DNA from 3 places in the Blautia sp. NSJ-175 genome. Region 2 is predicted to be linked to each of the others. Evidence: riboswitches for the same ligand, from Rfam matches in the RefSeq annotation. Region 2 holds a riboswitch; each other region holds the start of a gene.
What was found. A riboswitch is a leader RNA that binds a small molecule or an ion and turns the genes downstream of it on or off. The one in region 2 is predicted to bind ZMP and ZTP.

Region 1 (10,114 bases), on a different contig from region 2:
CTGCCCGGTTCACATTCATATTGTCCATAACCTCTTTTGGCACATATGGATCATAGGCCACGATCTTCATTCCGAAACTCCGGGCTCTTTGCGCAACCGCTTTACCGATTTTGCCAAATCCGATGATTCCCAGTGTTTGCCCCTCGATTCTGTGCACTCCCATTTTCTGAATAGTTTCCATTTCCCATGCGTAGTCTTCCTCAATTCTCCTTCTCAGATAAGGGAAACGACGCTCCAGAGAAAGAATCAGAGCCAAAGTGTGGTCAGCCACTTCCTGTGTACAGTAGCCTGATACATTTGTCACAGCGATTCCCCTGCTTTTTGCATATTCTACGTCCACAAAGTTAAAGCCTGTCGTTTCCAGTGCAATAATTTTACATTTCTGCATTCTGTCAATTGCTTCTTTTCTGATAGGCGCGAAGTCTGAAATCACTGCATCTGCCTGGCTTAAAATCTCATAATAAGCATCTAAATGTTCCGGTTCATACACTGCCCTCAATATTTCCGCATCCGGGGGCAGGCAGTTGATCTCTGTCTGTAAATCTCTGTCTTTTGTTTCTGGAAATACTGTAAATACAACTTTCATTCTTCTTTACCTCCTTGTTTTCCTGCTGATTGAAATACTTTCAGTTTTGCTTTCTCTTCCGGTGTCTGTCTGCCCCAAATACTGATCGGGAAAAAGAGCAGCGCTGACACCGCAAGCCCGGGCCAGAAACTGTCTGTCTCAAAAATTTTCCCCCACTTAAGGGCATTGCCCAAAAACCAAAATAGTACGACTGCCAAAGAACAGGCCGCCGAATAAAAAGCTGCGCTGCTGTTCGCTTTCTTCCAGCACACTCCGAGAACGGTTGGAAGAAATAATCCGGCAGAATTAATCGTCAGTGCAATAAACAAAACATCAATAATATCCTGCCGGTACATTGCAAAAAGTAATGCCACAAATCCTATTCCAAAGGAACAGCACGTACTTAAATGTCTTATTTTTTTATCCGTCACATCCCGGTTGATATATCTTTGATAGATATCCTTCGTTAGATTTGTAGATGCTGTCAGCATTAAAATATCTGCTGAAGACATTATGGCAGCTATAATTCCTACCACTACAATTCCCCGCAGTCCCTGGGGAAATATATGGATGATCAAATAAGACAGCGCATTTCTGCTATCCGGCAGATCAGGCATAATAACCTTTGTACTCAGTCCTAAAAAGGTGGCTGACACCGCAATGATGAAAATTCCCGCAGCAGCCAGCAGAGAGCCTCTTCTGGATGTCTTCACATCTTTTGCCGCTATACACCGGGTATATCCATCCATATTTGTATAGAAGGAAAACAAGGTCGTTAATCCCAGTGCGATGATACTTGGCCACCCCCATGCTCCGAGATTCATATAGGAATCCGGCAATGACTGAATCGCTGATATACCGCCGTCCATATGCATAATGCTGAGCGGAACCCCGAGGATCACAATACCCAGAAGTAAGATTACGGTCTGTACCCAATCCGTGTAGGTGACCGCAAGGAGACCCCCGAAAGCAGTATAAAATGTGATCACTGCTGCAACTACGATCAATGAAACCTTTGTGTCCCATCCTGTCAGCGCACTTAATGTACTCCCTCCTGCCAGAAACTGACTCGCCACAAACCCGATCATACCCAGAATTGTACAGATGGTTGCCACCATTCTCGTTTTGGAATCGTATCTGCTTTCAATAAAATCCGGATATGTCAGTAAGTTCAATTTTGTACTCAGCCTTTTTATGGTTCCTGTAAACGTAAACGCAAAAATCACAAGACTGACTGCAATGACAACCACATACCAGACTGCCGTTATCCCCATGGAATACGCTCTCTCGGCAGTCCCCACAATAGAAGCACCTCCTATCCAGGAAGAAAGCCACAGACATGTAATGGAAAACACACCTGCTTTTCTGCCTGCCACAAAATAATCATCTGAATCCTGCTGTTTTTTACCGGAATATATACCTATAAAGAGCATACCTGCCATATAAAAAACAATAATACCGATATCCAAACCACTCAAAGGAATACCTCCTTCCGTTCACCAGCCCCGCGCGCGAACTGGTCATACCAGTTATTAAGTACATTATACACTGGTACGACCAGTTGTCAATAATTTTCAGATATCATTTTCTCTATTTGTAAAATATGCAGATTTTTGGCACGTATTTTTTGTATATTATTTACAATCCCTCCCACAACACCATTGATTTTTTTCTTATAAAATGATATTTTATTAGGTAAATGGTATTTCATGCCATCTTACGTTAAATGGTCGGAGGAAAACAAATGGAAAAAGAATCAGAACCGAAAGGTTATCAGATAATTATCAGTGAATTACAGAAAATGCTTGCAAACGGTGAATTAAAATGCGGGGATAAACTTCCCTCTGAACGAAATATGACCACTCTCTTTCATCTGAGCAGAACATCTGTCCGTGAAGCCCTTCGGGCAATGGAAATGATCGGGATTGTAGAGAAACGCCATGGGGAGGGAAATTATATTGTAAATAACGCGGAAAGTTCCCTGACAGATGTACTTTCTATTATGCTCATATTGAATGATGGAGCTCTTGATGAATTCATGGAATTTCGTAAATGGATAGAACTTGGGGCAGTCAAAAGCGTGATCGCTTCCTCTTCCGAAGAGGAAATCCTTTCTCTGGATGAAAAATTATCTGCCTATGCCGATTCATCCTCTGTCCATGAAAGGACTTTAAAAGATATTGATTTTCATAAGGCTATCGTTTGTTTATCCGGAAATCCTTTTTTTATTTCCATTTTTAATGCCATCTCTGCTCTTGCCGTCAATCATCTGGAAACCATCATACAGAGGCTTACGTCTAACGGAAAAGACAGTGCAAAGGTAGATTCTATTTATCAGGAACATGAAATGATTCTAAATGCCATAAAAAAAAGAGATTATACTATGGCGGAAAGATTTCTGGATTATCACATCCAGACTTTCACATAAAGAGTCTTCTCCGCTGTGTATCGCAGCGGCATAACTGTTCACAAGCTGCGATACACAGCATTGTGAACAGCGGCACCTGAAACCACATGGTATAAATACATGACGAAAATATTGGTAAAGACATTTCATTTTCTGCTTGACATTCCCCATTTTCTATGTTAATCTGTAATAAGTGTTTTGATAAAGCCTTGATTTCGCATATATCCGTAAGTCATTCTTTTATTCATGATTTACTGTTATATGCGTTTTTTGTTTTGTAAAATGCATATAAAAATTAGGAGGTATCTTTCATGAATAAAGGTACAGTAAAATGGTTTAACTCAGAAAAAGGTTTCGGATTTATTACAGGGGAAGACGGATCTGATGTGTTCGTACATTTCTCAGGAATTAATTGTGACGGTTACAAATCTCTTGAGGACGGCCAGGCCGTGACTTATGATTTGACCAGAGGAAACCGCGGCATGCAGGCCGTTAATGTGTGTGCTGCTTAAACCAGAATATCACTGCACTGTCTTATGAATACCTGGCTGTGATCCACAACAGCAGGTATTCGTAATCTGTATATCAATTAGTCAGAGCTATGATTGATGTTACAGCTAAGTCGGCGGGGTTTATTTTGTATTCCTTGCTGGCTCAACCTAAATTAACTGAATTTCACGATTCATTTATATATAAATTTTCTGCTGACAAAATTCTTATTTTCCAAAACTCCCCCATCCGTATTTTCCATCCCCTATCCAAACTTTTATGCAATAACAATATCAAACGATCTGCATATAATAAACCAACAAATAATGTTCAGGTACACATATTATGAACAATGACCCCCGCGGTACAATCATTCAGCAGGGCAATATTATGCGCATAGATAATGCATTGATTGAAGAGGTATTCTGTTTTAATAATTCGATCGGTCATATCCTTATCTCCTATGCCGTTCCCGAGGCAAATCAGACCACTTCCATACAGACCTTACGTCTGAATATAGGCAGAAACACTGTGATTCTGAATATGTTCGGACAGCGTGTTGACGCCTGTCAGCTTCGGCAGGGTATGTGGATAAATGCCGTATTTTCCTCACGGATGACGCGAAGTATCCCGCCCCAGGCCAATGCGTTTCTCCTTCTTGTCAGGAGAAATCCCCGCCCGCAGACCAATACCACGGATGGACGGATTGCTTCCATTGACCTGAGAAACAGGTTCCTCTTTACGGGAAATCCCAATGATATCAACAGCCAGATCCGGTTCACAGTCACGGACGATACTGTTATTCTGAACCGGTTTGGAAATCCCATCAGCCTTCGGGCGCTCCGCCCCGGGCAGATGGTCAGGATCAACCATGCCAATTTCCAGACGGCCAGTATTCCGCCTCAGACCACTGCCTTCCGGATACAGGTGATATAGGAAATCTTATGGACACAAAAAAAGCTGGCATCTCATACAGAAATGTCAGCTTTTTACTGCTCGCCTTTTTCATTATAATACAATTCCCAGCATCTCTATGAGAATCCCCCAGAACACACCTGTCCCATAAAGGATTCCAATGAGTCCCAGATTCTCTTTCATTCCTTTGTTCGTTCTGCAAAGCACCAGAACGCCCACTCCGGCTCCCACCAGAAGTCCTGCCATCATCTGTCCTGCTCCCAGGATTCCTGTCAGGTAGAGCTGTGTGATGACCACAGAGGAGGCGCAGTTGGGAATAAGGCCCACCAGTGCAGCCAGTAACACACCGATCATGGGTTTGCTGCTGATAAAGTAACCGATATTATGGCTGCCCACCAGCTCCACGCAGAAACCGATCCCCAGGGAAACCAGGAATATGAAAACCGTGATCTGCAGGGTGTGGAGAAAAGCAGATTTGATGATACTGCCGTTCTCACAGTGGCAGTGTTCGGATTCACACAGATCATGGATCTCTTTTTCATGGTGGTCCCTGTGTATATGTCTGTATTCTTCCCGCTCTCTTCTCTTCCTGCCGCCGAACCGCCATAATATGTCAATGGCAAATCCCGAGACAGCTCCCAGTACGATCTTCAGTCCCAGAATACGCAGGATTGTGCCTGCAGCCACGGATTCGGAGATAAAGATGGGCAGCATCTCATCTGAAGTGGAGAGAAAGATAGCCAGCAGTGTTCCTGCGGATATAACCCCGCCGGAGTAAAGACTGGCAGCGGCAGCGGAAAATCCGCACTGGGGAAACGCCCCCACAATGCCGCCTATAAGGGGACCAAAATGTCCCGACTTTCGCATAATCTGTTTCGATTTATTTTTTGTCTTATGTTCCAGGTATTCCATGACCAGATAAGTCAGGAAAAGGAAAGGAATCAGCTTCGCCGTATCCAGCAAAGCATCCAAAATCACGTCAAGTACCATTCATACAGCTCCCTTCCGCATCAGAGTTCATCACTGTGCCAGTTTCTAATCATAGCATAAAACCGGGACAAACTCAACGCCGGATTACTATATTTTACAGATATACCTAAAAACAGGCAGCGGCAGCAGAAATCCCGTGTCTTTCCGCTGCCGCTCTTTTTATGCGTTTTGATAACCTGTATATTCACTTGTATGAAGCAGTCTGTTTGCATTCTCCACCCGCTCTTTTGTGGGCGGTTCGATTCCCTGCAGGGGGTAGGGAATACGCATATCCTGCCATTTGAAAATCCCCAGTGTGTGATACGGCAGTACCTCAAAACGCTGTACATTGCCCAGGCTTTTAACAAACGCGTCCAGCCGTATCAGGTCTTCGTCATAATCGTTCCGCTCCGGCACAAGAACATGGCGAATCCATACAGGCTTCCGGATCTCTGCCAGATATCCGGCCATATCCAGGATATTTTCGTTGCTGCATCCTGTCAGGATCTTATGCTTTTTGCTGTCGATCTCTTTTATGTCAAGAAGCAGTAAATCCGTGACTTCCATAAGGCGGTTGAATTTATGGAAAAACGGCTCGTGCCTGGAAAACGGATTCCCGGATGTATCCAGAACCGTATGCACGCCATTCTCCTTTGCCTTGGTAAAAAGCTCCAGCAGGAAATCCATCTGCAGCAGCGGTTCCCCGCCGCTGACAGTGATTCCGCCCTTGTCTCCCCAGTATGCTTTATAGCGCAGTGCCTGCCCTAAAAGCTCATCTGCTGACATCATATCCATGGAACTGGTGCTCCAGGTATCCGGATTGTGGCAGAACTGGCAGCGCATTTTGCACCCCTGCAAAAAGATCACAAACCGGACACCCGGTCCATCCACGGAACCGAAGCTTTCTATGGAATGGATGGAGCCTTTTCTCAAACTAAATGCGCTCATGTGCGGAGCGGGCAATCACATCAAGCTGCTGCTCGCGTGTCAGGTCAATGAATTTCACCGCATAACCGGATACACGGATGGTAAAGTTGGCGTATTCCTCTTTTTCCGGATGTTCCATGGCATCCACCAGCTTCTCTATGCCAAACACATTTACATTTAAGTGGTGTGCGCCCTGGTCAAAGTATCCGTCCAGTATGTGGACCAGATTGTTGATCCTCTCCTCCTCGGAATGTCCGATGGCGCCCGGATTGATGGTCTGTGTGTTGGAAATTCCGTCAAGTGCCCACTCATACGGAAGCTTGGCAACAGAGTTTAAGGAAGCCAGAAGACCGTTTTTCTCAGCACCGTAGCTTGGATTAGCTCCCGGTGAAAGGGGTTCTCCTGCTTTTCTGCCGTCCGGAAGAGCGCCAGTAGCCTTGCCGTAAACCACATTGGATGTGATGGTCAGGATTGAGGTTGTGGGCTCGGAATTGCGGTAGGTGGGGTATTTTTTCAGCTTCTCAAGGAATGTGTGGAGCAGCCAGACTGCAATATCATCCGCCCGGTCATCATCATTTCCGTAGCGCGGAAAGTCTCCTTCTGTCTCGAAATCCACAGCCACGCCTTCCTCATCGCGTATCACCTTCACCTTGGCATACTTTACAGCAGACAGGGAATCCACCACATGGGAAAATCCTGCGATTCCTGTTGCAAAGGTTCTGCGGACATCGGTATCGATCAGTGCCATCTCCGCTGCTTCATAGTAATACTTGTCATGCATGTACTGGATCAGGTTCAGAGTATTTACATAGAGTCCTGCCAGCCAGTCCATCATGATCTCATATTTGCGGATCAGCTCATCATATTCCAGATATTCGGAGGTGATCGGTTTGTATTCCGGTCCAACCTGCACTCTTGACTTCTCATCCAAACCGCCGTTGACAGCGTATAAGAGGCATTTTGCCAGGTTTGCCCGGGCACCGAAGAACTGCATCTCTTTTCCTGTCTGTGTAGCTGATACACAGCAGCAGATGGAGTAATCATCTCCCCATACAGGGCGCATCACATCATCATTCTCATACTGGATGGAACTGGTCTCCACAGAGATATAAGCAGCATATTTCTTGAAGTTTTCAGGCAGCCTGGATGAGTAGAGGACCGTCAGGTTCGGTTCCGGCGCAGGTCCCATATTCTCCAGTGTGTGAAGGATTCTGTAGTCCGTCTTTGTCACCATGGAACGGCCGTCCTGTCCCATACCTGCCACCTCCACGGTAGCCCAGACCGGGTCGCCGGAGAAGAGCTGGTTGTAAGAAGGAACGCGGGCAAATTTAACCATTCTCAGTTTCATGATAAAATGGTCAACCAGTTCCTGTGCCTCTTTCTCTGTCAGCATGCCATTTTCCAGATCCCTCTGAATATAGATATCCAGGAAGGTTCCCACACGGCCCACGCTCATGGCAGCGCCGTTCTGTGTCTTGATGGCTGCCAGATAGCCGAAATACAGCCACTGGACTGCTTCTTTGGCATTCTCGGCCGGTTTGGAGATATTGTATCCATAGCTTTGAGCCATTTTCTTCATATCGGCCAGAGCGCGGTACTGCATGGTGATTTCCTCTCTCTGACGGATGATCTCATCTGTCATGATACCGCAGCCGCAGTTATCGTAATCTTCTTTTTTCTTTTCCATCAGGAAATCAATACCGTAAAGTGCCACTCTTCTGTAGTCACCTACAATACGGCCGCGGCCGTAGGTATCCGGAAGTCCTGTGATAATCTTGTTATGACGGGCTTTTTTCATCTCCGGTGTGTACGCATCGAAAACACCCTGATTATGCGTTTTGTGATATTCTGTAAAGATTTTATGAAGTTCCGGAGCCGGTGTGTAGCCATTGGATGTGCAGGAATCTTCCGCCATTTTGATACCACCGTAAGGCATAAATGCCCTTTTCAGCGGTTTGTCGGTCTGCAGCCCCACTACCTTTTCCAGGTCTTTTAATTCTTCACTGATATAGCCCGGCCCATGGGAAGTCAGTGAGGATACGGTTTCCGTATCCATATCCAGAACGCCGCCTTTTGCACGCTCCTCTTTCTGCAGTTTTGAAAGTGCAGACCAGAGTTTTTCCGTAGCTTCTGTGGGTCCTTCCAGGAAGTCCTGGTTTCCTTCATACGGCGCGTAGTTGTGCTGGATAAAGTCACGTGTGTTGACTTCTTCCTTCCAGATTCTACCTTTAAATCCATCCCATTGTTTGAAGTTATTCATCTTTGCAAGTCCTCCTTCTAAGACAATAATTGTGTCGGAAACTGTACTGTAATGTGACCGGACTCATTAAAAAAAGCCGGTCCTATCCAGACAGCTTCTGCCCAGACGGTCGGCTAAATCAACGTTATACTCCCTGTGGTTCATTCCACTTCCGCCAGTCATATAACACTTGTAGTATAAAGCATTTTTTTAAGAATTGTCAATAAAAGGAATAGAACTTTTATGTTCTTTTTAGTATACATTGCTGCAGAAAAGATTACTTATTACCGGAATGGATAGCCATTTGCAAAAGGCGGTAATCTGTACATGTGGTTCAAAGGACCGCTGCCCGCACCCAGATCAAGTCCATCCTGCAGCGCACCGGTCAGATAATTTTTTGCGTTCTTAATTGCTCTTTCCAGGGCGTATCCGGCGGCAAGATTGCAGGCAATAGCCGAGGAAAGTGTACATCCTGTTCCGTGTGTATTTGGATTTTCTATCCTCTTTGAAGAGAACCAGATGTATTTTCCTTTCTCATACAGCAGGTCATCAGCTCCATCTGCCAGATGTCCGCCTTTTAAAAGGACAGCGCCGGAACCGTAACACGCTATTTTTTCTGCTGCCCGCTCCATCTCACACGGTGTACTGACAGAAAATCCGCAGAGTGCCTCCGCCTCCATAAGATTTGGTGTCACCACTGCTGCCAGAGGAAAAAGCTCTTCTTTCAGAGCTTCCTGCGCATCTTTGGACATGAGTCTGCTGCCGCTTGTGGAAATCATGACCGGGTCTAAAACTACATCCTGTACCTGGTATGTTCTCAGCTTTTCTGCAATCACACGAATAATCTTTTCATTGGGTATCATACCGATTTTTACTGCATCCGGACGAATATCCGTAAAAACACAGTCCATCTGTTTTGCCACAAACTCCGCATCTGTTTCCCGGATGCCGTATACGCCTGTTGTATTCTGTGCCGTGAGAGCTGTGATCACACTCATGGCGTACATTTTGTGAACGGTTATTGTCTTAATATCCGCCTGTATCCCGGCTCCTCCGCTGCAGTCCGAACCGGCGATCGTCAATACCTTTTTCATCTGTTTTTCCCCCATTCTTCCCAGCTTTCAAGATAAATATCTGCCAGTTTCAACAGTTTTTCTCTGTCCTTTTCCGAATAAAAATCGCGTATAACTGCCACTGTAAACCCGGATTTTTTTGCTGTCTCTGCGGCAAAATATGCATCTTCAAACACCAGAGTTTCTTCTTTTTTTGTACCTAAAATCCCCATCGCCAGCTCATAAATGCGCGGATTTCTTTTGCCTGCTCCGGCCTCTGTACAGGTGAGAAGGCCGGTAAAATATCCATCAATCCCATTATTTTTAAGAGCTGCCTCGATCAGAGGTCTGTCCGTAGATGTGGCAATGCACATTCTGACATTACGGCTCTTTAAATCCTCCAGTACCTGCAGAACGCCCGGTTTTATCCGAATCACTTTTTCATAACAGTCATATATCATCCTGTTGAATTCGTCAATGATCTCATCGCGTTCCAGGCGGATCCCGTAACTGCTGCGGAAATACTCTGCGGATTCCTCCATGGTCATGGT
Region 2 (10,114 bases):
CTGATTCTCCTCTTGTAAAAATCACAAGACCTGTTTTCAGTCCCTCTTTCTTTGCCTTTGCAAAGATACCCGCTGCGCAGACCTCCAGGTCATCCGGATGTGCGCAGACTGCCAAAATATCGATCATTTCATTGCCTCCTTTACTGTTTTACGCCTGTTGTGGCAATCCCCTCCACAAACTGTTTCTGGAAGAGGAAGAAAATTATGATCATGGGCAGTATGGCGATAATGCCGCCTGCCATGACCTGAGGATAATAAGTTGTATGTTCCCCGATCAACATAGCCAGCCCGGCTGACAAAGTCATCTTATCCATAGAGTTATTCACGATCAGCGGCCACATCAAATCCTTGAATGTGGAGATCGCAGTCAGTATTGCCAGAGATGACAGCGCAGGTTTTAAAAGCGGCAGTAAGATTCTGTAATAAATCTGGAAAAATCCGCAGCCGTCCAGCATAGCCGCCTCATCCAGGCTCCTGGGAAGCCCTTTAAAGAATTCCCTCAGCATAAATGTTCCGAATGCGCTGAATATCTTCGGAAGCCACAGGGCCGTCACGGTGTCGGCCAGATGCAGCTTCACCATAATGTCATAATTGGGCACCAGAAATATCTGTCCCGGAACCATTAAGAGCGCCAAAAGCACGATAAAGATCACATCCCTGCCCGGAAAATGCAGCCTGGCAAACGCATAGGCGGCCATGGAGCAGATCAGCAGCTCTATCCCTATGGTAAATAAAAGAACTAAAAACGTATTCACATAAAAATCAAAAAACGGAAATTTATCTACCACTTCCCGGTAACTTCCCACGGTAAAAACTTCCGGAAAAATCGTAGGCGGTATCTGAATGCTCTCCTCGTATGACTTAAAGGAAGTCAAGATCATCCATAGAAACGGACCCACCGTCACAACCGCACACAGAATAAGCAGCAGATACACCGGCCATTTTCTTTTTTTCATCATTCCATTCTCCTTTCCGCGTCCTGCTGCGCATCAATCATCATAGAATACCAGTTTTTTCTGGCATATCATCTGCACCGCAGTAATTGCCAGAATCAGGAGAAACAGCATCAGGCTGATCGCCGCCCCATAGCCCTTATGGAACTTTACAAAGGACTGCTCAAAGAAATAAGTGACCAGAGACCTGGATGCCTCCGTTCCGCTGCTTCCCTGGGGAATCATCAGATAGATAAAATCAAAGATCTGAAAAACATTTATGACTGTTGTGACGCACACAAAGAAAATGGATGGGGACAGCAGCGGCAGTGTGATCTTAAAAAACCTCTGCACTCCATTTGCCCCGTCAATTTCAGCGGCTTCCCTGTAGCATACCGGAATCCCCTGCAGTCCGGCCAGCAGCACGATCACCTGATATGCCACGCTGGCCCAGATAAATACTATGGAAATAGAAAACAACACGATCCGGGAATCCGACAGCCAGGCCACCGGCTCCACGCCGAATTTTCCCAGTATCTCATTGAAAATACCGAATTTATAATTCATCAGCCACTTCCATAAGAGTCCGATCGCAGCCGGCAGCGTTACGGCCGGCAGGAAGATACAGACCCGGAAGGCTCCGATCCCCTTTACCTTGGAATTGAGCAGAACAGCCAATAACACAGCCAGTATCACCACCAGCGGCACGCAGATGACCACATACAGGATGGTATTGATAAACGCCTGATAAAATGCGTCATCCTGGAATAGCTTCACATAATTCTCCATGCCCACAAACTTAGGTATTCCGAAACTGGACTTGTTTGTAAAGCTGTAATAAACGTTCTGAAAAAACGCCCCAATAAAAAACACGATCACCCCTGCCATCAGCGGCGCGATCATCAGGTATCCTGTTATTATCTCCCGGCGCCTCAGGGAACCCTTTTTCTGTCTTTTCATCAAACACCCTCTCCTGTCGTTTTAAAAACGGAAGTGCTGCAGATTCGTCCTGTGCAGCACTTCCATCCCGTTTTATGATTCACTGTCCAATGCGCTCTGTGTTGCTTCCTGCATCTGTTTACATCCCTCTTCCGGAGTCAGTTCCTTTGCAAAAATCTTTGCTGAGATTTCATTTACAGTGGGAAGCCATTCTGCCACGCTGGATGATGTCGGGAAGGGGAATCCTGTCTCAGCCACATCGAATATGACATTTACATTTACATCTACATGCTCTGCTTTGTAATACTGCTGTGCGCTGATCAGTGCAGGGACATCAATCTTCGCCTCTGCCTGCATCTTATTGGACTCTTCTCCTGCCAGATATTTCACCAGTTTCCACGCTGCATCTTTATCTTTGCTGCTGGAATTGACTGCATATCCAAGGCCGCCGATGACACTCTGATTTCCGCTTTCCTTTGCGGGCATGGCAATGGTTCCCACCTGCTCTGCAAAGCTTGCTTCGTCAATGACTGCTGTTTTCCAGGAGCCCATGAAAAGGATGGCCCCCTTCTGGGACAGGAACAGATCTGTTCCCTTCGTATCGGAGAGCACTTCACTTCCCGGCATCAGGCCTTCATCCATCAGTGATACCATATCTGTATATGCTTTTACGGTTCCCTCCTGGTCAAAACCTGCTTTCTTCATATCATCACTCAAAACATAACCGCCTGACTGGTTGATAAAATTAAAGAAAGACGGCTGTGGATCCAGTTCCATCAAAATCGGGTATTCATCGGAGCCTGCTTCTTCAATCTTAGCTTTTAACTGTCCTGCCAGATTCTTCATATCCTCCCAGGTCCACCCTGCCTGTGGTTCCTCCACACCGTATTTTTCAAAAATACCTTTGTTGTAGAAGACCTGTACAGTGTCCATTCCCTTCGGCATACAGTATTGCACATCATTGTAATTGTAAGCATCTTTTACAACACTTACATAGTCATCCATATTTACCTTATCCTTCTCAATGTATTCGTCCAGGGGTTCCAGAACACCGGCCTCTGCGTATTTGGGAAGATATGTATTCATCCAGAAAACATCTGCTGCACTGTCGGAGCCCATGGCTGCATCCAGCTTTGTCCAATACTGTGACCACGGCGTCAGCTGCAGTTCCACATCAATATCAGGATTTTCTGTCTCGAATTTCTCTACGATCTCATCAAACACCGGTTTCTGCACTTCATCCCAGAGTGCAAATGAGATTTTTGTCTTCTCTGAGCTGTTATCCTTTTTTGCCTCGTCTTTACCTGCATCTGCCTGGGAGTTTCCGCAGGCTGCCAGAGAACCTGCCATTAAGAGTGTCAGCATCATACACATTCCTTTTTTCATTTTGTACCTCCATACCTTTCATCTTTCCGTATTTTTATTTCCTGTTTACAGTTTCCTTTGATATTGCTTTACTTTTCTGGTTGACAACACAGGTTTCTCCCTGTTCCAGCCGATAGGGCAGTGTGATCTCTATATTTTCTTCCTTTTTCTGATTCTGGAACGTATCCAGTGTCTGTTCTATCATTTTTTTAATAGGCTGGCTGATGGTAGTCAGTTTCGGTGTCACCTGTCTGGATAAGCTGATTCCGTCAAATCCCATCACAGATACGTCCTCCGGAACTTTCAGTCCCACCTCAGACAGCGCACTGATCACACCCAGGGCTGCTTCATCGCTGAAAGCAAAGGCAGCCGTAAAAGTGATCCCTTCTCTGATGGCCTGTGCAGTCATCCGGTAACCGCTGTCATATGTCAGCTCACCATATTTCACCTTATTCTCATCAAACTCCAGACCGAATTCCTCAAAAGCTCTTTTGCATCCTGTAATACGCTGAAATCCGGAACTGATGCTTTTCGGATAATCGGATAAGATCAAAATCTGTTCGTGCTGCAGGTTAAGCAGATATCTGGCTCCCTCATGGGCGGCTGCCAAATCATTGATATGGATCATCTTACATCTCTTGTCAGCACTGATCGCACCGAACATGACCGTCTTGATATTCTTGGCTGCTATGTAATTCAGCATATCCTGGTCTGCATTTTCCTCCAGATAGATAACTCCCGTAATATCCAGCTCTTTAAAAAATTGTTTGTATGCCTCCCCCTGTTCCGTAACAGGGATAAATACCATCCTGTATCCGTATCTCGGCACGGCCTCCAGCAGCTCTCTCAGCACCTCGCTGAAATACGCCAGCTTCAGGTTCGGAATCAGAACAGCTATGACACCGGGGTTTTTCTGCTTATACACAGGTGTATATGCAAGCTCCCGGACAGCCTCCTCAATCCGCTTTGCCGCCTCTGTTGTCACAATGTTCTTCCCGTGAAAATATCTTGAAACAGTGGCCGGTGATACTCCTGCTCTTTTCGCCACATCTCTTATGGTTGCCCCATTTACATCACCTCTCTTTTGTGCACTTTACAATGTTTTCCAGTATTTTCTACCCTTCCCTTGTGCTTTTCAACCAACTTTATGAGACTTATTATAGAAACAGCCATGTAAAATGTCAATATTGTTTCATTTGTTTCACTTTTGTTTCATGAGTTTCATATGATTTCTTTCAATTTACTAATAAAATCCCTCTTTTTCTGTCCCGCCTCCCTGATTTCCCGGCACAGAAAAAGCCTCACCGGCATTTCGCTGCCAGTGAGGCTCTCCTCTTCTATCTAATTATTTATTCATGAATCTTAATAACTGCTTTCACAATATCCGCCTTGTTGTTCATAGAGAACTCCATAGCCTTGTCCGCTTCATCCAGCGGGAATTCATCTGTCACAATACCTTTCAGATTGATCTTGCCGTCCGCAACTGCCTGGATTGCCATAGGATAGATATGACGATAGCGGAATACGGTCTTAAAGGTCAGCTCCTTATCAAGGGCAATGCTCATAGGCAGGGTCACTTCCCCTGTCCTGCTGTATCCCACGAACACAATGGTAGAGCCTTTTCTTGCCATAAGGATCGCCTGTCTGGAGGTCACTTCCGCGCCTGCAGTCTCGATCACCACATCGGTTCCTCTGCCGCCGGTCAGCTCTTTGACCTTAGCCACAACATCCTCTTTTGCACCGTTGATGACGCCTGTGGCACCCAGCTCCATGGCTTTTTCCAGACGTTTATCCATCACGTCCACAACATAAACTTCGCTGACACCTCTGGCCTTTAAAGCCATCATGGAGACCAGACCGATACAGCCTGCGCCCATGACAACAGCCTTCTGGCCCAGATGAGCATCTCCCTGGATCGCAGCATGGAATCCGACTGCCAGAGGCTCGATCAGAGCGCCCTCCAGAGTGCTGACATTGTCCGGCAGCTTGAAGCAGAGATTTGCCTCATGGGCAACGTATTCCTGGAACACACCGTCAACCGGCGGAGTTGCAAAGAATACCACGTCCGGGCAGAGATTATACTTGCCTTCCTTGCAGAATTCACACTGTCCACAGGTTTTTCCCGGCTCCAGTGCCACACGGTCACCAACCTGCAGATGCTTAACATCCTTACCGACTTCCACTACAACTCCGCCCGGCTCATGGCCCAGTACGAAAGGCGGTTTTACCACGTAATCCCCGATTGCCCCTGTCTCATAATAGTGCAGGTCAGAACCGCAGATTCCCACATAATCCAGCTTTACCAAAACCTCGTCGTCCTTTGGCTGGGGGATGGGTCTTTCTTCAAAATCCATCTTCTGGATATCCGTCATTATTGCTACTTTCATCATGCCTTCCATCTCTTGTTTTCCTCCTCTTATGAATGTACATTATGTGACTTCATTATAAGTCAGAAACGTATATATCACAAGTGAAATTCATGTCTTTTTCCTTCAAATTTCTTTGAATTTTTTTATTCCGATTTCTTCCATAATAAAAAAAGAGGCAGGGATAAAACCGGAAATTCCGGTCTTATCTCTGCCCCAAAGCGGAGGCGAAATCAATTAGTGATGGAACAGACGAATGCCTGTAAATGCCATCGCCATATTGTACTTATTGCAGCACTCAATGACTGCGTCATCGCGTACGGAGCCGCCCGGCTCTGCGATGTATTTTACGCCGCTCTTGTAAGCGCGCTCGATATTGTCTGAGAACGGGAAGAAAGCATCAGAACCTAATGTAACATCTGTCAGCTTGTCCAGCCATGCGCGTTTTTCCTCACGTGTGAACACTTCCGGTTTCTCTTTGAAGATTTTTTCCCATGCCCCGTCAGCCAGAACATCCATATATTCCTCACCGATGTAAACATCAATGGCATTGTCTCTGTCAGCACGGCGGATACCGTCGATAAACGGCAGATCCAGTACCTTCGGGCACTGTCTCAGCCACCAGTTATCAGCCTTCTGGCCTGCCAGACGGGTACAGTGTACACGTGACTGCTGGCCTGCGCCGATACCGATCGCCTGTCCGTCTTTTACGAAACAGACGGAATTTGACTGTGTATATTTCAGTGTGATCAGAGAGATCTTCAGGTCCATCAGCGCATTTGCAGGAATCTCTTTATTCTCTGTCACAATATTGGAAAGCAGCTCATCATCAATGGAAAGCTCCTGTCTTCCCTGTTCAAATGTGATGCCGAATACCTCTTTATGCTCCAGCGGAGCCGGCTGGTAATCCGGGTCGATCTTGATCACATTGTAGTTGCCGTTCTTTTTCTGTTTCAGGATTTCCAGTGCCTCATCGGTATATCCGGGAGCGATAACACCGTCGGAAACCTCTCTCTTGATCAGCATTGCTGTGTCTTTATCACACACATCAGACAGGGAGATAAAATCTCCGAAGGAGGACATTCTGTCAGCGCCCCTTGCTCTCGCATAGGCACATGCCAGCGGTGATAACTCGCCCATATCGTCTACCCAGTAGATTTTTTTCAGCACATCTGTCATAGGAAGTCCCACTGCCGCGCCTGCCGGAGACACATGTTTAAAGGAAGTCGCTGCCGGAAGCCCTGTGGCTTTTTTCAGCTCTTTCACCAACTGCCAGCCATTAAAAGCATCCAGGAAATTAATATATCCCGGCTTGCCGCTTAAAACTTCGATCGGAAGCTCGCTGCCGTCAGCCACATAGATTCTGGAAGGTTTCTGGTTCGGATTACATCCGTACTTTAACGCTAATTCTTTCATATTCCGATTCTCCTTTATGCTTTTCTATTATTTATTTTTATTCACGATCCTGGTTTCATACTCACCGGTTGCGATATCTATATAACGTACAAACAGAGATACCTTATTGTCCTCATTCAGGCTCTCCCACACATCTTTTGTGAATGCATCGATATCATTGGGAACTCCCACCAGCTTCGGTTCTCCCTCAAAACTCGGCAGCGGATTGCCGTCATGCATATAAGTATGAATGAAATGTCCCTCTCCGTTAACCGGGTTTTCATAGGTAAATGTATAACGGCAGCAGCTCTCAGGATTGCCGTTATTGCTCTTTAAAATAGACATGGCATAGTGGTATATGCCGTTCTCCACCTGCATGATACCGGAGATTCTCGGTGTATAATTAGGGCCGTCCGGCTCAAATTCACGAGTTCTCAGGGACTGCTCAAAGGAGATTCCCTTTTCCATACCTTCATAGACAGTGTCTGTCTGGTCACCGTTGGTGACAATCGTCTTATTTCCGATCACACGTACCGGTGCATATATAATCAGGCTGGGATCAGTCAGCTTAGACGGGTCAAATGCCTGGGTGCGGATACCCTCTCCCTCTTCAACGAACACACGGTTTCTGCTGTTCTCACTTCTGCCCATGATAAAATATGCAGTAACTGCCTTTGTTCCATCCTCAGACTTACCAATAACAATTCCCCTGCCCGGGTACGCATTTTCTCTCAATTCATTTTCAAGTGATAACATTTTCATGAATTCCTTCTCCTTCTCATTTTGACCATAATAAACTGCTGCCGACCAACCGACAACTTTTCATAACAACAAAAAAAGCCCACACTCTGAACATACTTGCCCAGACGGTCGGCTTCCAACACTTATACTCCCTGTGGTTCATTCCACTTCCGTCAGTCATATAAGCAATTTAAACATTATCACGGAATTCTCCCCTTGTCAACGCTTTTTGACAATTTTTATCAAAAACCTTTCACTCCCATGTTATCCATATCCTGCAGCCGCTCCTTCCCATGATCAGCCCGGGGAATAAACTCTCCCCGGACAGAATGATTTATAGGACTATAATTTTATTGCGGCAGGACAGATGGTGTGTTAAAATAGAAAAAAGCATATTTTCTAAAAATATATCTAATTTTGGATCCATCCCAGGATTCAGAATATCTTAGAACATTTCATAACAGCAGGCCACTGCCATCCGGCCTGTCCCTTCGGAAAATTCGTGCTTTTATCACCTTTATCAGCAGGGGTTTTCGGAAGAGTGTAAAACCTCCTGCAAGTGACAATTAAATAAAAAGGAGGTTTTACATGGAAGAACAGAGACCACATGTACTGCAGTGGCATCCGGCCTTTTATGCCGGGATACAAATTGAACTGGAGACTGAAGCGAATACTCTGCTTTTTGAGAATGAACATCAGCTTGGAACCAAGCCAAAGGAAATTGATGTATTGATCATCAAAAAGGAAAAGGGGCGATAAAATACCCATGCAGCTCATCTTGACAAAAGAACTGTCAGAAACCCAGAACCTGTGGCTGAAAAGCCTGACTGATGAACTGGAAGAAATCGAAACCGTAAAGCATTTACTTGAGCAATACGGAAAGCATAAAGGAAATATCCTGTATAAATCGGTAATGAATTTAATTGTCCGTGCCAATCAGGAAAAATTCAAGGAGGTGAAAACAATGTGTGAAGCACTGGAAGAATTGATGAAAGACGAGATGGAGGCAAAAAGGACAGAAGGAAAGGCTGATGCCGTTTTGGAACTGCTGCTTTCCCTGGGCAGCGTATCTGAACAATTACGAAAAGTAATTATGGAACAGAAAAATACAGCCATTTTAAATACCTGGCTTATATATGCAGCCAGAGCAGAATCCATAGCGGATTTTGAGCAAAAGATCAAAAATGACAGCTTTACCGCAAAAGCAAATCCCCACTAATACACGCTGCGCCTCTCCGCGCCGGTACCAACAGGCCAGCCATATCTGACTGGCCCTCTGCATAGTCTGCTGTCCGTTTCTTTTTATCCCTCACACACCTGAAAAATATAGAATTTCAAATAATAAGACTCCTCCGCGGCCCAAAGAATCGGATGATCCGCTGCCTGTGTCCGGTACTCCACCTGCCGCAGTCTTTTGTGCACATTTCTTGCCGCCTGCCCGATGGTCTGTGTAAACATCTCATAGGACATAAAATGCGAACAGGAACAGGTAGCCAAAAATCCCCCGTCCTTCACAAGCTTCATAGCCCGCAGATTGATTTCCCGATACCCCTTCACAGCGTTCTTTACAGAATTCCGCGATTTGGTAAACGCCGGCGGGTCCAGTATTACCACATCGAACTTCTTCCCCTGCTCCTCCAGCCTGGGAAGCAGCTCAAACACATCCTCACACACAAATTTTACAGTCTCTGACAGCCCGTTCAGCGCAGCATTTTCCCTTGCCTGCTCAACAGCCAGTTCTGAGGCATCCACGCCCAGCACGCTCTTTGCCCCTGCAATCCCTGCATTCAGTGCAAAGGACCCTGTATGCGTGAAACAATCCAGCACCTCTGCATCCCTGCATAATCTCTGGATCGCCAGTCTGTTGTACTTCTGGTCCAGGAAAAATCCGGTCTTCTGTCCGTCTTCCACATCCACCAGATACTTCACGCCGTTCTCGCAGATCTCCACCTTTGTATCAAAGGGTTCCCCGATAAATCCTTTTACCAGCTCCATCCCTTCCTGTCTTCGCACCTTGGCGTCACTCCGTTCATAAACACCGCGGATCACCACACCGTCCCGGGCCATCTCCTCCTTCAGAAGTTCCAATATCTTCCCCTTCAGCCTGTCAATCCCAAGCGCCAGTGACTGTACCACCAGCACATCAGAAAATTTATCCACAACAAGTCCCGGCAGAAAATCCGCCTCACCGAAGATCACACGGCAGCTGCTTGTATCCACTGTTTTTTTCCTGTATTCCCAGGCATCCCTCACCCGTTTCCTCAGAAATTCCTCATCTATTTCCTGCTCTGACTTCCTTGTCATCATACGGATTCTGATTTTGGAGTTGGTATTGATAAATCCTCTGCCCAGGGGATAGCCGTCAAAATCGTGAAC
Region 3 (10,114 bases), on a different contig from region 2:
AATGTCCTGTTTAACAAACTTTTATATGGGAAAGCTGTCCCGCACGCACAGCGCCCCATACCCGGTCTGGTTATTTGGATAAGGCCCTCCCAGCAGATGACGCGCACCCCTGCGGAAATACGCCTTTACTTTCTCCCCATAGAGAAAGGGATCATTCCCTCTCACGATTCCCCACTCCATCAAAAGGGCTGCCGAGCCTGTAACAAAAGGCGTGGCAAAGGAAGTTCCCGTTCTGGATGTATATCCGCCGTTTGGAGAAGCAGTTGTAATATCCACGCCCGGAGCCGCTATGTCCGGCTTTACCATATTGGTAACTCTGGTAAACCCCCGTCCGGAAAAATCCGCGTAGGCCTGATATCTGGAATTATAGGCCCCCACAGAGATTACCCGCCCTGCCGTGGAGGGAATGGTAAGGGTGATTTCCGGCACAGGAAACAGAAAACGTGTCCCCTCGTTCAGAGCAGCACCCCCGGGCATCCACAGATTGTACCTTCCATCCACAATTCTTCCCGGAATCAGATTGACTTTCCACACACCGCTGTCCACATAGGTGTTCTGGGGGATAAAATCGATGAAAATCTCCTGCGACAGGCTGAAAGGACTTGGTTTTCCGTAGTATATGAGAATCTGCGTAGTCCCCAGATTAAATCGCTGAGGCCCCAATATCTCCTGAAACGGGCCTGCCACCTGTCCGTTTGGATGCTGCAGGGAGATATCCATCCGGTCCACATACTGCTTCCATATCTGCAGATTCATTCCCGTCTCATAACCGCCGATCTGAAGCGGAACCACCTGACTCTCTCCCTGTGCCAGGATTCCTGAGGTGTGCACAGCCTTATTCCCCTCATTTCCCGTTCCCACGCAGATCACGGTCCGTCCCAGACTGGATACATTGTCCAGATACGCCTCAATAAGTGATTCACCGCTGTGGGAACCGTAATTATTTCCGAAGCTTAAATTCAGAGCAAGGGGCATCCCCATGGCAATGGACTGACGGATACAGTAGTCAACCCCCTGCATCAGCTCTGTCGTCCTGGGAAATCCCTCTTCCTGCGGTGTTCCCAGCTTCACAACAATGATCTGACTCTCTGAAGCCACACCCCTGTGAAGTCCTCCGGAAGCCCTTCCGCTGCCGGCCGCGATACCGAGAACACCGGTGCCGTGTCCGCTCAGATCACGGCTTGGGACTACAGAATACCGCTCCGATGACGCGGGTCTGCGAAGCGCTTCATCGATCTGCTCCTTGGTATACTCGGTTCCGATGACATAGCCCTGGGGCGGGCTGCCGGGCACAGTCTGATCCCACAGCCTCAGAATACGGCTGCTTCCGTCCTCATTGCGGAAATCCGGGTGTGCATAATCCACCCCTGAATCCACACAGCCCACAAGCACGCCTGCACCGAAAAGCGGCTGCCCGAGAGGTGAAAATCCGCTCTGCACCGGATTGATGCAGGAAGCAGCGCGCCCCTGCTCCACTGCGAAAAACAATCTTTTGGGCATTTCTATGAACTCTATCTGAGGATAGTCCGTAAGACCCTGAATCTGGCTTTCCGGCACGGAGAGAATGGCAAAACCACCCAGCAGTTCCACTGCCCGAATCTCCGGATTCAGTGCCCCCTGCAGACTTCCTGAATATTTTACGATCAAATCCCATCTCCGCTCCTCCGGCTCAAATCCCACATCCAGCACAAGAGATCTCTCCCTCTCCCGGGGTGTGGCATCCAGAGCCAGATTCAGAAGATTTTCCAGCTTCTGATCCTGCATGGCAACTCCTGATTTTTGCTGTATCTCTCCATTATATGCAAAAAAAGCAGCCGAAATCTGTCTTTTATAAAACAGATTTCGGCTGCTGTCATATATTTGGTCAAACAGGCTTACGCTGACCGAATCACATTTAACCCTGAAGTGATTTCGTCTTGGTCATAACATGATACGGGCCTGCCACAAAGAACACACCGCCTATCATATTTCCGATCGTCACGAATAACAGGTTGTAGAAATAACCTCCTATGCTGACTGCCGCATCACCTGCGTTCAAAAGCCCAACTGCCAGAATACTCATATTGGCAACGCTGTGCTCAAATCCGCAAATCATAAATACGAAGATACACCAGAATACCATGATCAGCTTTCCTGATTCAGATTTCATCTTTAATGCGCACCATACAGCCAGACAAACCAGGATATTACAGAAAATACCCCTTACCAGAAGCTGTACCGGTGTCAGTGACATCTTTGCAGCTGCTACCTGTGCGAAATAAGCACCTATATCACCTTTCGGCACTCCGGTGAGCTGGAATCCTGCTACACCCAGCAAAGAGCCGAGAATATTCCCCACATAACACAATATCCATGCTTTGACCGTCTTGCCCCAGGGAATACATCCATTGAAAGATGCACTTCCGAGAACCATATTGTTGCCTGTAAACAGCTCGGCACCCGCCATGATAACAAGGCTCAAAGCTGCGGCAAATGCAAAAGCCTGCACTGCTTTCAGCATTGGTGACCCTGCTGCATTCAGAGGTGTTCCCAGCGTAAATGTCACAAAACTTCCAAAGGCAATGAAAAGCCCTGCGGTGATGGAAGATACCATATATCCGAAGGTATTGTTCTCCATGAAGTTTATCTTTCCTTTTGCCGCGTTGCAGACTGCATTGAATTCATCAAAATACATACATTTTCCCCCGCTTCTTTAGCTAAATTATGTATACAAAATTCAGGTACGGCTTAACCGTACCTGAATTGTCCTATATTTAGTTTTCAATATGAATTTTGCTTAGAACAGACCGGAAATCTTTCCTGTCTCGTCAACATCGATTCTCTCTGCAGCCGGAACTTTCGGCAGACCGGGCATGGTCATGATCTCTCCGGTAAGAGCAACAATGAAGCCGGCACCTGCGGAAATCTTCAGGTTACGAACTGTTACTTCAAAGTCTTTCGGTGCGCCCAGTTTTGTCTGGTCATCTGTCAGGCTGTACTGTGTCTTAGCCACACAGATCGGGCAGTTTCCATATCCAAGAGCTTCTAACTGAGCAGCCTGTTTCTGCGCATTTGCAGTCAGAACAGCTTTCTTGCCGCCGTAGATCTTCTGAACGATCTGGTTTAACTTGTCCTCAATGCTTCCTTCCAGTTCATAGGAGAAAGTAAAGTCATTCGGTTCTTCCACAAGACGTACCACTTCTTTAGCCAGTGCAACGCCGCCTTCGCCGCCTTTTGCCCAAACTTCGGAAAGTGCAACATTAACGCCCAGTTCTTTACATTTTGCTTCTACCAGGTCAAGCTCTGCCTTGGTATCTGTCGGGAATGCGTTGATTGCAACAACACACGGCAGTTTGTAAACGTTTGTGATATTGCTTACATGTTTCAGTAAGTTCGGGAGACCTTTTTCCAGTGCTTCCAGGTTCTCGTTGTTCAGTTCTGCTTTCGGCACGCCGCCGTTGTATTTCAGGGCACGTACAGTAGCTACGATAACAACTGCGCTCGGTGTCAGGCCAGCCATACGGCATTTGATATCCAGGAATTTCTCTGCGCCTAAGTCAGCACCGAATCCTGCTTCTGTGATAGCATAATCGCCTAATTTCAGTGCCATCTTGGTAGCGATCACAGAGTTACATCCGTGAGCGATATTAGCGAATGGTCCGCCGTGAACGATTGCTGGTACATGCTCCAGAGTCTGAACCAGGTTCGGTTTCAGAGCGTCTTTCAGCAGTGCGCACATAGCACCTTCTGCATGTAAGTCATGAGCTGTAACAGGTTTCTGCTCGGAAACCTTACCATATGTATAACCAACGATGATTCTTCCCAGTCTTTCCTTCAGGTCTGTAATGTCTTTTGCCAGACACAGAACAGCCATGATCTCGGAAGCAACTGTGATATCGTATCCGTCTTCTCTCGGACAGCCGTTTGTCTTTCCGCCCAGACCATCAACTACGAAACGAAGCTGGCGGTCATTCATGTCAACACATCTTCTCCAGGTAATCTTTCTTGGGTCAATGTTCAGGTCGTTGCCCTGATAAATATGATTATCCAGCATTGCTGCCAGCAGATTGTTTGCCGCACCGATTGCGTGGAAGTCACCTGTAAAATGCAGGTTGATATCTTCCATTGGAACTACCTGTGCATAACCGCCGCCTGCAGCACCGCCCTTTACACCGAATACCGGTCCCAGGGATGGCTCACGGAGCGCTACCATTACATTTTTACCTAATTTCTGAAGGCCATCAGCCAGACCTACGGTTGTGGTTGTCTTTCCTTCTCCGGCAGGTGTCGGGTTGATAGCTGTAACCAGAACCAGTTTTCCGTTCGGTTTATCAGATTCTTTTAACAGATTGTAGTCAATTTTAGCTTTGTACTTACCGTACTGCTCCAGATATTTATCATCAATACCTGCTTTTTCTGCAATCTTGGTAATTGGCTCCATTGTGCACTCCTGTGCGATTTCGATGTCTGTTTTGAATCCCATGTTAATACCCTCCTTTTCATGGCAATAGTCTTGTTTTCTGCATGATTCCGCCGATGTCTGCATATGAATGCTTTTGAAAAAAAAGGGCAACATTTGTCAATTACACAATTACAAACGTTGCCCAGACGGTCGGCTCTCACTTACATTTTGATTTCACTGTGGTGCTCCACATTGTAATCCGTCAGAAATCAAAACTATTATTTTGTTATGTCTATAATTTATCACAATTTCCGATTACTGTCAATGCTGTATTATATTAAAAATTCACAACAACATTTCGACAATTTTACTCTATTTTCCGGCGATAAACGTTAATACTTCTTCTTTTTTGGGCATAACACGGAGTGCCCCTTTCTTTGTAGTGATAAGAGAGGAAGCTCCGTTGGAGAATTCCAGCATTTCATAGAGCTGGTCCTCTGTAAGACCCTCAATTCCGTGCTCCAGCACATAATTCAGTGCGCATGCACCGAAGGTATCGCCTGCTCCTGTTGTCTCAATAGTATTCTCCTGCAGGAACGGTGCGTGGAATACTTCCCTGCCCTCATGGAACGCTGTGCTTCCCTCTTTTCCCATGGTCACGTTCATCAGCTTCAGATTCGGATACCGGGATAGCAGCATATGGGCGCCTTCCTTCACATCTTTCGTCCCGGTCATGAATTCCAGCTCTTCCTCGGAAATCTTCAGGAGGTCACATTTTGAAAGACCGTATGCGATCTGTTCTTTTGCAAGCTCCATGCTGCTCCACAGCGGAGGGCGCAGGTTCGGGTCAAAAGAGATGAGAAGTCCCGCTTCTCTAGCAATATCAATAGCCTTTGCAGTCGCCCGGCGCACACCCTCATGGGTCATGGACAGGGTGCCGAAATGAAAGGCTCTGGCTGATTTTATGTATTCTTCGTCTATCTGGTCAACGCTCAGCATCATGTCCGCACCGGGATTTCTGTAAAACGCAAAGTCCCTGTCCCCATCCTCAAAAGTATGGACAAACGCCAGTGTTGTGTGGACTTCCTGATCCTCATACAAATGACTGGTATCGATTCCCAGGCTGTTCAGCGTATTTCTCAGGGATGTACCGAACTGGTCTTTGCCCACAACTCCCAGAAAAGATGTCTTTTTTCCAAGATTATTGAGCATAGCCAGCACATTACACGGCGCTCCGCCGGGATTTGCCTCAAAAATGGGGTTGCCCTGTCCGCTCACTCCGTTTTCCGTAAAGTCGATCAAAAGCTCACCAAGCGCGATAACGTCAAAATTCTTGTTCATATATGTTCTCCTTGTCCGTTTTATTCTACTGTGAATTATATTCGTTTTGCCTGCTTTACGCAAGTACCGCGGCACAATTATTCATAAAAAATACATTATATGTAGAATTATTGTAACTGTTCAGTCAGGTCTGCGCATTTACTGCGCTGACCGTGCAAAAGAGTAGTGGCGGCAGGTATTCGCCCCATCGCGAAGCGATTTTTAATAGGCGAATACCCGTAACGATTCAGCTGGCTGAATAGTTACGAATTATTCTTAATGAATCGAAAGGTTTTCTTTAGAATTTCTTTAAAATTGAGCCTGCTAATTCTTTTAAATTCTATGGTGTAATTAAGAAGGTAAGAAAAACGTCGAAATTGAGGTGAATTTTATGAATATATTGAACCAAATATGGGAATATGCCTCCATCTGCCCGGAAAGAACAGCCATCTGCTGCGACGGACAGTCTGTTACTTACGGAGAGCTGGAGTTATATTCTGAGCGTCTGGCCCGTCATATTGAGCAGCAATGCGGACAGAACTATGCCCCCATAGCTGTATACGGCCACAAACATCCCCTGATGCCTGCGGCATTTCTGGCCTGTGTCAAATCAGGCAGGGCTTACTGCCCCATTGACACCTCAGTGCCGGACTCCCGGGTGGAAATGATCCTGGATGCCCTGGATTCCCCGATTCTTCTCTCCCTCTCTCCTCTCCATGCAGACTGCAGGGATAAACGAATCCTTTCCCTGCAGGATATTGATGTCATCGTACATACAGATTTGTCCGGCATGGATAACAGCATGGGCGATACCGTACCCGAACCGGTTTCCGGGGATGATATCTTTTATATCATATTTACTTCCGGAAGCACAGGAACCCCAAAGGGCGTCACGATCACGGAAAGGAATCTCAGCAATTTCCTGGACTGGTCCATCACCCTGGGAACCTCCACCAATGCCAAAAAGGGAAAGGTATTCCTGAATCAGGCCCCCTTTTCCTTTGATCTGTCCGTAATGGATCTGTATACATGCCTTGCGGTGGGCGGAACTCTCTGGTGTCTGACAAAGGATGTGCAGAAGGATTACCAGAAACTGCTGGAATCCCTGAAACGATCGGATGCCGCAATTATGGTTTCCACACCATCCTTTGCCGATGTATGCCTGTCAGACCCGGCTTTTGCACAGACCGCTCTGCCAAACCTTGGCCTGTTTCTGTTCTGCGGGGAAACCCTTGCCAACCGGACAGCCCGCAGGCTTCTGGAGCGTTTCCCCTCTGCAAAAGTCATGAACACCTACGGTCCCACGGAGTCCACCGTGGCTGTCACTCAGGTGGAAATCACACCTGAACTGGCTGCCGGCACTTCCCCTCTGCCTGTGGGCAGGCCAAAACCCGGCACCACACTGCAGATCTGCAGTCCCGACGGCAGCATACTCCCCGATGGAGAGAAAGGGGAAATCATTATACTGGGCAATACCGTAAGCCCCGGCTATTATCAAAACACAATGCAGACAGAAAAGCACTTTTTCACATACATGGAAGACGGAATCCCCGCGCAGGGATACCGCACAGGGGACAAAGGATATCTGAAAGACGGCATGCTCTATTACTGCGGACGCATAGACCTGCAGATCAAGCTGCACGGATACAGAATCGAGCTGGAGGATATAGAGAACAATCTTCTCCGTCTCCCCCAGATAGAAAAAGCTGCCGTACTCCCCAACATAAAAGACGGGCGTGTCAAAAGCATCAGTGCCTATCTGGTCTGCCCCGGCATGACGGCGCCGGAGCGTACTTACGCGGAAATGCTGAAAGAGAGTCTGCGCACCTTCCTTCCGGAATACATGATACCGAAAAAACTCATCTTCATGGACAGGCTTCCCATGACCGGAAATGGCAAGGTTGACAGAAAGGCCCTCGGGAGCGCAGTTCTTTGAGTTTTTATGAAGGGCTTTCCTTCTTTATCTGCCTCTTTTTATTCCTGATTCCTGCCGTCATTCTGGGCATCATGGAAAAAAAGATGGGGCATTATACCCTGGCCGTATCCCTGGTCTTCATAGTACTGGTCTTCGGCCACAGCCCCGGACAGTTCCTCTATCTGCTTCTCTTTTACGGATGGTCCTATCTGGTGGTGTGCGGCTACGCTGCTGTCCGCGCCAAAAACGGCAGGAATGAAAAACAATACTACCTGTTCCTGGCAGCCATGCTGCTGCCCCTTATATTATGTAAACTATCGCCGCTGTTCCATATGAACATATTCGGATTCACCGGCATTTCCTATATGAGTTTCCGCAGCATCCAGATGGTCATAGAGATTTACGACGGAATCATTTTGGAGGTCCCACTCCTGGAATTTTCAGGATTCCTCCTTTTCTTTCCCTCCATCAGCTCCGGTCCCATTGACAGAAGCCGCCGGTTTCACGATGACTGGATGCGCATCCTGCCAAGGGCAGAATATCTGGATATGTTGGCAGAAGGTATCTTCAAACTACTGCTGGGCCTGGTCTACAAGCTGGCGCTGGGCACCCAGCTCTACACCCTTCTCACTATATGTGAGCAGTCCATGGGACGCCGGGACGCCCCCTGGTATTTCGCCGCAGGCTACGCCTGGCTGTACGGCTTCTACCTGTTCTTTGATTTTGCAGGCTATTCCCTCATGGCAGTGGGAACCGCCTATATTCTGGGTGTCAGGCTGCCGGACAACTTCCGCGCTCCATTTCGGAGCCTGGATATAAAAGAGTTCTGGGACCGCTGGCACATTACCCTGTCCCACTGGTTCCGCGATTTCCTCTTTACCCGTTTCATTATGAAATGCTCTAAGAAGAAATGGTTCTCCACCCGTTTAAACAGAGCCTGTGCCGGATTTATTGTCAACATGGGCGTTATGGGACTGTGGCACGGCGTCACGCCATCCTACATACTATACGGACTCTACCACGGCATTCTGCTGTCGGCCACAGAAGTTTACCAGAAAAAATCAGGCTTCTACAAAAAATATAAAAACCGGAAACTATACAAGGCAGTCTCCTGGCTGCTTACCATAAACCTGGTGATATTCGGCTTCTTTATCTTCTCCGGAAAATTCCTGGAGCTTTTAACCGCCTGATATCCCCAATCAATTTTAAAAGAAAAAGGAGAAAACAAAATGGAAGAAAAAATTTTAGATTTATTAGCAGAGATCTGTGAGGATGATATTGTGAAAGAAGACTTAAAAACCGAGCTTTTCCAGTCCGGTCTTCTGGATTCCCTGGGATTTGCCGAATTTCTGGCCGGCCTTGAGGAGGAATGCAGCATCGTCATAGCCCCCTCAGAGGTCACCAGGGAAGAAATGGATACCCCGGAAAAAATCCTCAATCTTGTAAAATCCAAATGCTGACCAGAGAAAGGCAGGCGTAAGAAACATGAAGAGACTGACTGCATTTTTCACGGCCTTTGTGCTGTTCCTTGTCACCGCGGCAGGCATCCACCTGGCTGTCCGTGACAGGAAGATTCCGGACTCCCGGACATTTTCCACCTGGGCCAACGAGACAAAGACACGTTCCCGTGAAACCATAAAACAAAATCTTGGCCCGGACAGCCTTCTGGTATTCGGCTCCTCCGAGTTTATGCACGGGCAGGACACCCCGTACCATCCTTCCTCCATGTTCGCGGACAGTGACTTTGAGCCCATGCTCATAGGTGCCGGCTATTACCAGTCCCTGAGCCATGCCATTGCTTTAAGCGCCGTAGGGGAGGGCCAGAAAAAGGCCGTCCTTTTCCTATCCCCCCAGTGGTTCAGAAAACCCGGCATCCTGCCCCAGGCCTTTGCCTCCCGCTTCTCTGAGAACAACTATCTGGGCATGCTGCAGAACGAAAACCTCTCACCGGAAACAAAACAATACATCATAGACCGCACCCATACGCTTCTGAAAGATGACCCCAAAACCAAAGACCGTTTAAGCACATATGAGCGCGTATGGGTCACCAAAACCGCAACCACAGAGGACACCCTCATAGCCGGCGCCTGGCAGCACTTTCTGAACGAGAAAGAAAAGATCACCGTCCCTCTTCTCTTTGACCTCACCGCAAAAAAGAAAGCGCCGCCGGCCACTGACATATCCATAAACTGGACCAAATGGCTGGCCAAGGCCGAGGAAGACGGCTCCCGCCACCAGGAGAACCAATTCTACATAGACGACAAAAACTACAAAAAGCTGAAACCCCACCTGGCCAAAAAGAAAGGCCGCAACAAAAAAGCGATACACGGCTACGGCTCCTCCCCCGAATACGACGACCTCCGCTGCTTCCTGGATGTATGCCGCGACATGGACATCGAACCTCTTCTGGTCATTCTCCCTGTTAACGGCTATTACTACGACTACACCGGTTTTCCCCGTACTGCCCGGGAAACCTACTACTCCAACATCCGCAGTCT

Region 1: linked by a shared signal. The riboswitch ahead of pflB (formate C-acetyltransferase) and the one ahead of MUB35_RS22915 (IMP cyclohydrolase) in region 2 are both predicted to bind ZMP and ZTP.
Region 3: linked by a shared signal. The riboswitch ahead of MUB35_RS02310 (formate--tetrahydrofolate ligase) and the one ahead of MUB35_RS22915 (IMP cyclohydrolase) in region 2 are both predicted to bind ZMP and ZTP.

Annotation. Positions count from the first base shown of each region.
Region 1 is NZ_JALIFQ010000006.1:304,436-314,549, reverse strand. Features, by position in the region: gene MUB35_RS12285 (C-terminal binding protein) at 1-586, opposite strand, end outside; gene MUB35_RS12280 (sodium:solute symporter family protein) at 583-2,043, opposite strand; gene MUB35_RS12275 (FadR/GntR family transcriptional regulator) at 2,310-2,993, shown strand; gene MUB35_RS12270 (cold-shock protein) at 3,284-3,484, shown strand; gene MUB35_RS12265 (hypothetical protein) at 3,807-4,397, shown strand; gene MUB35_RS12260 (putative manganese transporter) at 4,470-5,366, opposite strand; gene pflA (pyruvate formate-lyase-activating protein) at 5,526-6,293, opposite strand; gene pflB (formate C-acetyltransferase) at 6,280-8,532, opposite strand; ZMP/ZTP riboswitch at 8,625-8,704, opposite strand; gene thiD (bifunctional hydroxymethylpyrimidine kinase/phosphomethylpyrimidine kinase) at 8,796-9,605, opposite strand; gene MUB35_RS12240 (HAD family hydrolase) at 9,602-10,114, opposite strand, start outside.
Region 2 is NZ_JALIFQ010000019.1:3,317-13,430, reverse strand. Features, by position in the region: gene MUB35_RS22950 (PIG-L family deacetylase) at 1-127, opposite strand, end outside; gene MUB35_RS22945 (carbohydrate ABC transporter permease) at 141-956, opposite strand; gene MUB35_RS22940 (carbohydrate ABC transporter permease) at 990-1,892, opposite strand; gene MUB35_RS22935 (ABC transporter substrate-binding protein) at 1,965-3,257, opposite strand; gene MUB35_RS22930 (LacI family DNA-binding transcriptional regulator) at 3,292-4,293, opposite strand; gene MUB35_RS22925 (NAD(P)-dependent alcohol dehydrogenase) at 4,586-5,635, opposite strand; gene MUB35_RS22920 (phosphoribosylaminoimidazolecarboxamide formyltransferase) at 5,840-7,018, opposite strand; gene MUB35_RS22915 (IMP cyclohydrolase) at 7,046-7,759, opposite strand; ZMP/ZTP riboswitch at 7,851-7,929, opposite strand; gene MUB35_RS22910 (hypothetical protein) at 8,327-8,497, shown strand; gene MUB35_RS22905 (hypothetical protein) at 8,505-8,957, shown strand; gene MUB35_RS22900 (class I SAM-dependent rRNA methyltransferase) at 9,041-10,114, opposite strand, start outside.
Region 3 is NZ_JALIFQ010000001.1:501,207-511,320, reverse strand. Features, by position in the region: gene MUB35_RS02320 (S8 family peptidase) at 22-1,764, opposite strand; gene MUB35_RS02315 (formate/nitrite transporter family protein) at 1,895-2,674, opposite strand; gene MUB35_RS02310 (formate--tetrahydrofolate ligase) at 2,777-4,462, opposite strand; ZMP/ZTP riboswitch at 4,575-4,661, opposite strand; gene MUB35_RS02305 (carbohydrate kinase family protein) at 4,754-5,722, opposite strand; gene dltA (D-alanine--poly(phosphoribitol) ligase subunit DltA) at 6,093-7,637, shown strand; gene dltB (D-alanyl-lipoteichoic acid biosynthesis protein DltB) at 7,634-8,806, shown strand; gene dltC (D-alanine--poly(phosphoribitol) ligase subunit DltC) at 8,846-9,076, shown strand; gene dltD (D-alanyl-lipoteichoic acid biosynthesis protein DltD) at 9,102-10,114, shown strand, end outside.